Regions from separate parts of the Mesorhizobium sp. 113-1-2 genome, predicted to be linked through region 3. Evidence: riboswitches for the same ligand, from Rfam matches in the RefSeq annotation. Region 3 holds a riboswitch; each other region holds the start of a gene.

Region 1 (2,260 bases), 1.4 Mb from region 3:
GCGATCTGGTCCTCGAACACTTCCTCGACCGGGTCGTCATGGTCGAGGCTGTCGTCAGCAGTCCTCTGCGCCTGCAGCGCGTCCATATCGTTGGCGACACGACCTTCGGCCAGCGCCGGGCCATCGACCACGGCGATGACTCCGTCGACGGTCACGCGGCTCTTCACTGTCGGCCACTGGAACGCCTGGACCAGCGGCTTGGGCAGAGCGAGGCCCGAGGTTTCGATCAGGATATGGTCGACCTTGGGGTTGAGCGACAGGATCTGGTCGAGCGCCGGCACGAAATCGTCGGCCACTGTGCAGCAGATGCAGCCATTGGCCAGCTCGACGATGTTTTCCTCGGGGCAGGTGTCGATGCCGCAGCCTTTCAGGATTTCGCCGTCGATGCCGATGTCGCCGAACTCGTTGACGATGATCGCGATGCGCTTGCCGCCGGCGTTTTCCAGGAGATGGCGGACCAGCGTCGTCTTGCCGGCGCCAAGGAAGCCGGTGACGACGGTGCAGGGGACACGGGAGACGGAAGCGCTCATGATCAATCCTTCAACAGGTCGAGAGGTGGAATGCGGGCAACGAGGCCGCGCTTGAGGGAATCGGGCCGGCCACGCCAGGGGATGAGGCCGTCGGTCGAGGTGGCGAAGAGTTTGGCGCCGGTGACGAGGTCGGCGCCGCTGGCCGCGGTCAGGTCGCCGAACACATAGCTCCAGCAGCCGTCGCGCAGGATCGCCGCGCTCAGCCGGCGCTTGCAATTGCCAAGGCACTCGACCGTGCGCACTCGGATATGGTCGTCAGACGCTGCACGGCGCGTGTCCTCGGCCAACAGTTCGCCGGCGCGGGGATGGGCGTCGGAGCCGGTCTCGTCGCGACAGGAGGCGCAGACGATGACCGTGATGCCGGCCAAGGCTTCGCTGTCGGCGGACGAGATATCCGCTGTGCCAGCCGAAAAACTGCTGTTCTGGTCCAAAAAGCCGGGCTCCTTGCCCGGAAACCCGCCGGGCGATCGGATTCTTCTGTCGCAGACGGCAGGTCTCCTGGCTCGCGGGTCATCGCCTTGGGTGCCGCCTTCCCGGGAAACTCCCAGTGGCTTTCGGCCTTGGCTCTTCGCTTACAGTTGCGGGGACAGCCGCGGATTTGAGATTTTCATCCCGCACCGCATTCCCTCTTAGCCCCTGCCGTTGCGGGCAAGGGACCGTCTGAACCGGATTTAGGCTTTTGCAGGCAGCGGTGTCAACGCGCGGCTACGACACGGCGATGTCGGCCAGCGCCGGGCCCAGATCGCCGGCCGGCGTCACTTCCATGCGTTCAAGGCCGAGCCAGCCCTGCATCTGCTTCAGTTCCTCAAAGAGCTGCGCAGCGGTTTCAGGCGGTGCGTTGGGCTCAGGGTAGGCGGCATGGACGCGCAGGACGCTGGCTGGCCGGTCTGCCTTGAGGTCGACGCGCGCGACGATCCGGTCGCCGAACAGGAACGGCAGGACGTAATAGCCGTATTGGCGCTTCTCAGCTGGCGTGTAGATCTCGATGCGGTAGTGGAAATCGAACAGCCGCTCCGAGCGCGATCGTTCGAACACCACCGGGTCGAACGGCGCCAGCAAGGCGCGCGCCTCGATTTTCCGGGGCAGGCGCGCGTCCTTGTGAAGGTAAGCCGGCTTGTCCCAGCCTTCGACTCGCACCGGCACGAGCTCGCCCAACTCGACCAGTTCCTCCAACCGGCCCTTCATGTCGGCCGGCGACAAGCGGAAATAGTCGCGCAAATCGCCTGATGTCGCGATGCCGTGGGCGCGGGCGGAAATGCGCAGCAATTCGCGATGCGCGTCCTCCGGGGCGGGCACCGGCAGATCGAGGATCGCCTGCGGCAGGACGCGCTCGGGCAAATCATAGAAGCGCTCGAAGCCGCGGCGGTGCGCCGTGGTGATGCGCCCGGCCCAGAACAGCCATTCGAAGGCATGTTTGGCATGGCTCCAGCCCCACCAGCCGCCCGAACCCTTCTGGCCTTCGAGCGCGGAGGCGGCGATCGGGCCGCGCTCGGCGACCGCGCGATAAATCTCTTCTATATAGGCGGCGTGCTCGCGGCCCCATTTGGCCAGGCCCAGATACATCTCGTCGCCTTGCTCGGCGCGCTGCATGCGCCAGCGCATCAGCGGGTAGGTTTCGACCGGCAGGAAGGAGGCCTCGTGCGCCCAGTATTCGAACACCGTGCGCTTGCGGGTCACCGCGGCATTGTCGAGTAAGGCGAGCGGGTAGGGGCCAAGCCGCGAATAGAGCG
Region 2 (2,260 bases), 510 kb from region 3:
ACATCCTTTTTGTCGTCGACCAGCTGGTCAAGGGCGCCATCCGCGCCATCACCGGCCTGCTCGGCGGCATCGCCGCCTTCTTGCCGATCCCGGGCCTGAGCGGCCTGGTCTCCTTCATCAACACGGTGATCCGCCTGTCGCTCACCTATGTCGACGAGATCATCCTCGGCTACAACATCCGCATCAATTCGTCCTCGCCCTTCGAGACGGCGCGGCAAGGCGTCGTGCTCTACGCCCAGAACGGCAAGACCATGGTCAAGAACGCCGTCTGGCTAGCGGTCATCATGTGGGGCGTGTCCTTCGTCATTTTCCTGCTGATGCTGGCCCCGGCCGCCGCCATTCTGTTCATCATGCCGGGGCAACTCGCCGGCTGGGCTTTCGTGCTGGCAATCGTCTTCGCCTGGGCCTTCAAGGCCGCCTTCATCGAGCCATTTGCCATTGCTTGCCTGATGCAGGTCTATTTCAAGACCATAGCCGGCCAGGTGCCCGATCCGGCCTGGGATGCCCGGCTGGCCGAGGCGTCGTCGAAGTTCAGGGAGCTGAGGGACAAGGCGCTGGCCTCCTTTGGCGGCTCGCGCTGGGGCACCGCAGGCGCAACCCGCTGATCGGCGGGCGCGCAGGCGACTGCGTTGAGGTGCACCACAGCTGACTTGAGTGGTGCCTCGCCTTGCCCGCAGAAAGTCTCGCTCATGATCAATTCGGGCAGCGGCAGCCGCCGGCCCCAGCCATGCGTTTCGAGGTCCGGTTTGGGCGCGAACTCGGAAACCCGGCCGACGCAGAGATAAGCGATCGGCGTCACGTGCTCGGGAATGGATAGCAGGCTCTTCAACGCTTGCGGCTCGATGATGCTGACCCAGCCGACGCCTACGCCTTCGGCGCGCGCCGCCAGCCAGAAATTCTGCACCGCGCAGACCGTGCTGTAGAGATCCATTTCCGGATTGTGCCAGCGGCCCAGAGGCGAACCCTGCGAGCGCTGGCGGTCGCAGGTGATGCAGATGTTGAGGGCGCTTTCGCAGATGCCTTCGAGCTTGAGCTTGCGGTAGAGCGCCTGACGTTCCGCCTCGATTTCAGGCAATTCCTGTTCGCGCGCAGCCAGGAACAGGTCGCGCACCTTTTCCCGCCGTTTGGCGTCGCGAATGACGATGAAGTTCCAGGGCTGCATGAAGCCGACCGATGGCGCGTAATGGGCGGCAAGCAGAAGCCGCGCCAGCACCCCGTCGTCGAGCGCGTCGGGCAGGAAATGGCTGCGCACGTCGCGCCGCGTGAACATGGCACGGTAGACCGCGTCACGCGCCATCTGGTCAAATCCGTCGCCCATAGGAGCGGTCATGTGTTCCGGCATCGCTTGTCCCCTTGCGATTGCTATTGATGCCAGCCGCCTGACCATGCGGATGACGATGCCTGCCAGGCCGGTCTTCTGGCTTGGGATCAACCCGCGTCCGGTGCCTTCCCGTCATCGACAGTGGCATTTACCGGCGCGGTCCCCCTCACAGCGTTGGGCACGCCACGGAGTTCAACCGTGTTCCCGATTCTCCCGCTTGCGGCGGGCACCAGGCAGTGGCTGCGACCTTACGCCGAAGCCTCGGCGGCGCCAATCCCCGCAGCGACGCCAATGGACGCATGCGTGATTTTCCCCAGTCATCAAGCGGCAACGCATGGCCATCGCGTTGCCGGGGCACTAGATAGGGAGCATGGCCACTCGTCTCTATACCCATCCGATCTTCCTCGAACACATCACGCCGCCCGGCCATCCCGAGCGGCCGGACCGTTTACGCGCCATAGAACGGGTGCTGGATGACGAGGCCTTCGCTGGGCTCGATCGCGTCAAGGCGCCGGAGGGCGATGAAGCGACCATCCTGTACGCCCATCCCGCCGATTTCGTCGCCCGCGTGCGTGCCGCCATTCCCGAGGAGGGCCTTGCCCGCATCGATGCCGACACCACCGCCAGCCCGAAGAGCTGGCAAGCGGTGATCACCGCGATCGGCGCCGCCAACGCCGCTGTCGACGACGTCTTTGCCGGCCGTGCCGACAATGTCTTCGTCGCCGCAAGGCCGCCCGGCCATCATGCCGAGAAGACCACCGCGATGGGCTTCTGTTTCTTCAACACGGCGGCGATTGCGGCGCGCTATGCGCAGAAGAAGCATGGCGCCGAGCGCGTCGCTGTCGTCGACTGGGACGTGCATCACGGCAACGGCACGCAGGATATCTTCTGGGACGATCCCTCGGTGCTCTATTGCTCGACGCATCAGATGCCGCTTTA
Region 3 (2,260 bases):
CCGACGCGCTCATCTCCGTCGGCACGAAATGCTTCTTGCCATTGTAGACTGACAGCGCCACGCCGGCCGGGTTCAGCTTCTTGTCCCAGCCATACTTCTCGTAATAGGGCGTCAGATCGGCGGAGAAACCGTTGTCGACGATCTCCTTGCCGCGGCCGCCTTCCCAGGAATAGAAAAGATCAGGCGGATTGCTCGATGACAGCTCGATCGTCTGCTTGGTCTTGTAGGTCTCGCCGTCGACGCTGGCTCCGGTGACATGGACCCGGTCGCCATTCTTCTTGTTCCATTCGTCGATCAGCCAATTGGCGTAGACCTCCGAGGACGGCCATGGCGCCCGGTAGAAATACCTGATTTCGGCGGGCGCGGCCCGCGCCACCTTGACCCCTGACGCCGCCGCCACTGCGGTCGCGCCGAGTGCCGCGGAAGCCTTCATGAAAGTGCGGCGGGACAGTGCATTCTGTTTGATGTTCATCGTTTTCCTCCCGGTTCGATCTGACAATGACAGGCAGCAGCAAGCCGCCGCGAAGCGCGAGCGCGACGCGTGTCGACAGTGACTGTTGCTGACCCTCCGAAGGCGAAGTTGGTGGCGTGGTTTTTCCGTCGCCAAATTCGTCACGGAGATTGAATTAATCTAATCGAAGCGCTTGCGCAAGCGCTTCGATGGTCAATTTCGGATATTTTCGGTTGCCTCCAGCCGGGGTGGTTTGACTGAACTCCGCCTTGCGCGGTCGCAACCTTGCCGACAAGCCGACATGGCTCTCACGACAAGGGGATTGACAGCGACAGAGGATATCATTCTAACGTTATGTTATGACATTACGAATGGAAATATCACATGTGTCTTCTCTGATGAGGCCAAGGCTGCTGGTGCCGCGATGGTGACAGGCTTGGTCGAAAAGAATCGTTGCGATGCGCCGGGGGCAAATCTACGATGCTCGGCTGATGGTCCCCGCGCCGAAAGGCAAGGGGTGAAAAGGGAACACGGTGAGACCCGCAAAGGTCGAGACCGTGGCTGCCCCCGCAACTGTAAGCGGTGAGCAAGATCCGACATGCCACTGGCCGGCAAGGCTGGGAAGGCAGGATTGCGCAACGACCCGCGAGCCAGGAGACCTGCCATCACTGAGTTGACCGGACGGGGTGTGCCGGGAGGAAACGTGGACGTCGGTCTTGCCGGCCGGCTCGCCAACATCCTTCCGTCGCCAGTTTTGGAAAGTGACGGAAGTTGGACGGCGCCATCGATCATCGCATCATCGTGTGCACGCTTTGCCGTGATATCCCAACCGGGGTCAGGTCGGGCGAAAGCCTTTGCGCCGATCTGCGCTCCCGGCTTGCGGCTCACCATGAGCCTGATGTGGCGCATGGCTTCACGATCGAAGGCGTCGAATGCATGGCGGGCTGTGCGCGGCCGCTGACGGTGGCCTTCCAGGCGCCGGGCAAGGCTTCCTATCTTTTCGGCTCCATCGACGCCGAGGCCAAGGCCGGCGATCTCGTGCGATTTGCCAGGCTTTACGCATCGCTCGCCGACGGCTGGTGCAATTCCGGACAACGTCCGCCGCGACTGGCCGGCAAGACTCTGGCCCGCATTCCCGGACCGGCCAAGATTGCGGGCGACAGCCGATGACAATGCCGCTTCTCGAAGCCCGCGACCTCTGCGCGATGGCGAACGGCCGCGATCTGGTCCATGCGGTCAGCCTGTCGGTGGCCTCTGGCGATCGTCTCGCCATCATCGGCCCCAATGGTGCCGGCAAGACCACGCTGCTGCGCATGCTCTCTGGCATGCTCAGGCCAAATGCGGGCGAGGTGAAGCTCGGTGGGCGCCGCCTCGACAGGATCTCGACCGCCGAACGCGCCTTGCACATCGCCGTCGTCGGCCAGACCGACCAGCCGGATCCGCGTCTGGCGGTGATCGACTATGTCGAGCTTGGCCGCGTCCCGCATGCCGGCCTGAGGCGCAGGAGCGAGGAACGCGACATCGTCGTCGACGCGCTGCGCCGGACCGGGCTGTTGCCGCTGCTTGGCCGCAGCATCGGCTCGCTGTCGGGCGGCGAACGCCAGCGCGCCCAGCTGGCGCGCGCCATCGCGCAGCAACCGAAAGTGCTGTTCCTGGACGAGCCGACCAACCATCTCGATCCGCGTGCCCGCGCGGAACTGCTCGAGCTCGTGGCCGGCTTCGGCATGACCGTGATCGCGGCGCTGCATGATCTGGCTCTGGTGGCGCCCTTCGCCACAAGGGTCGCGGTGATGCACGAAGCGCGGCTGC

The links. Region 3 has a riboswitch for cobalamin ahead of JN279_RS26555 (DUF1636 family protein). Riboswitches for the same ligand answer to the same signal wherever they lie in the genome.
Region 1: it holds a riboswitch for cobalamin, as region 3 does, so the genes downstream of both, JN279_RS19410 (DUF1636 family protein) here and JN279_RS26555 (DUF1636 family protein) in region 3, are expected to answer to the same signal.
Region 2: it holds a riboswitch for cobalamin, as region 3 does, so the genes downstream of both, bluB (5,6-dimethylbenzimidazole synthase) here and JN279_RS26555 (DUF1636 family protein) in region 3, are expected to answer to the same signal.

What each region holds. Positions count from the first base shown of each region.
Region 1 covers NZ_AP023242.1:4,003,138-4,005,397, forward strand. The annotation lists gene cobW (cobalamin biosynthesis protein CobW) at 1-530, opposite strand, end outside; gene JN279_RS19410 (DUF1636 family protein) at 533-961, opposite strand; cobalamin riboswitch at 1,002-1,206, opposite strand; gene JN279_RS19415 (winged helix-turn-helix domain-containing protein) at 1,236-2,260, opposite strand, start outside.
Region 2 covers NZ_AP023242.1:5,955,863-5,958,122, reverse strand. The annotation lists gene JN279_RS29080 (hypothetical protein) at 1-605, shown strand, start outside; partial or broken gene bluB (5,6-dimethylbenzimidazole synthase) at 713-1,297, opposite strand; cobalamin riboswitch at 1,391-1,570, opposite strand; gene JN279_RS29070 (histone deacetylase family protein) at 1,692-2,260, shown strand, end outside.
Region 3 covers NZ_AP023242.1:5,443,484-5,445,743, reverse strand. The annotation lists gene JN279_RS26560 (ABC transporter substrate-binding protein) at 1-472, opposite strand, end outside; cobalamin riboswitch at 926-1,132, shown strand; gene JN279_RS26555 (DUF1636 family protein) at 1,223-1,621, shown strand; gene JN279_RS26550 (ABC transporter ATP-binding protein) at 1,618-2,260, shown strand, end outside.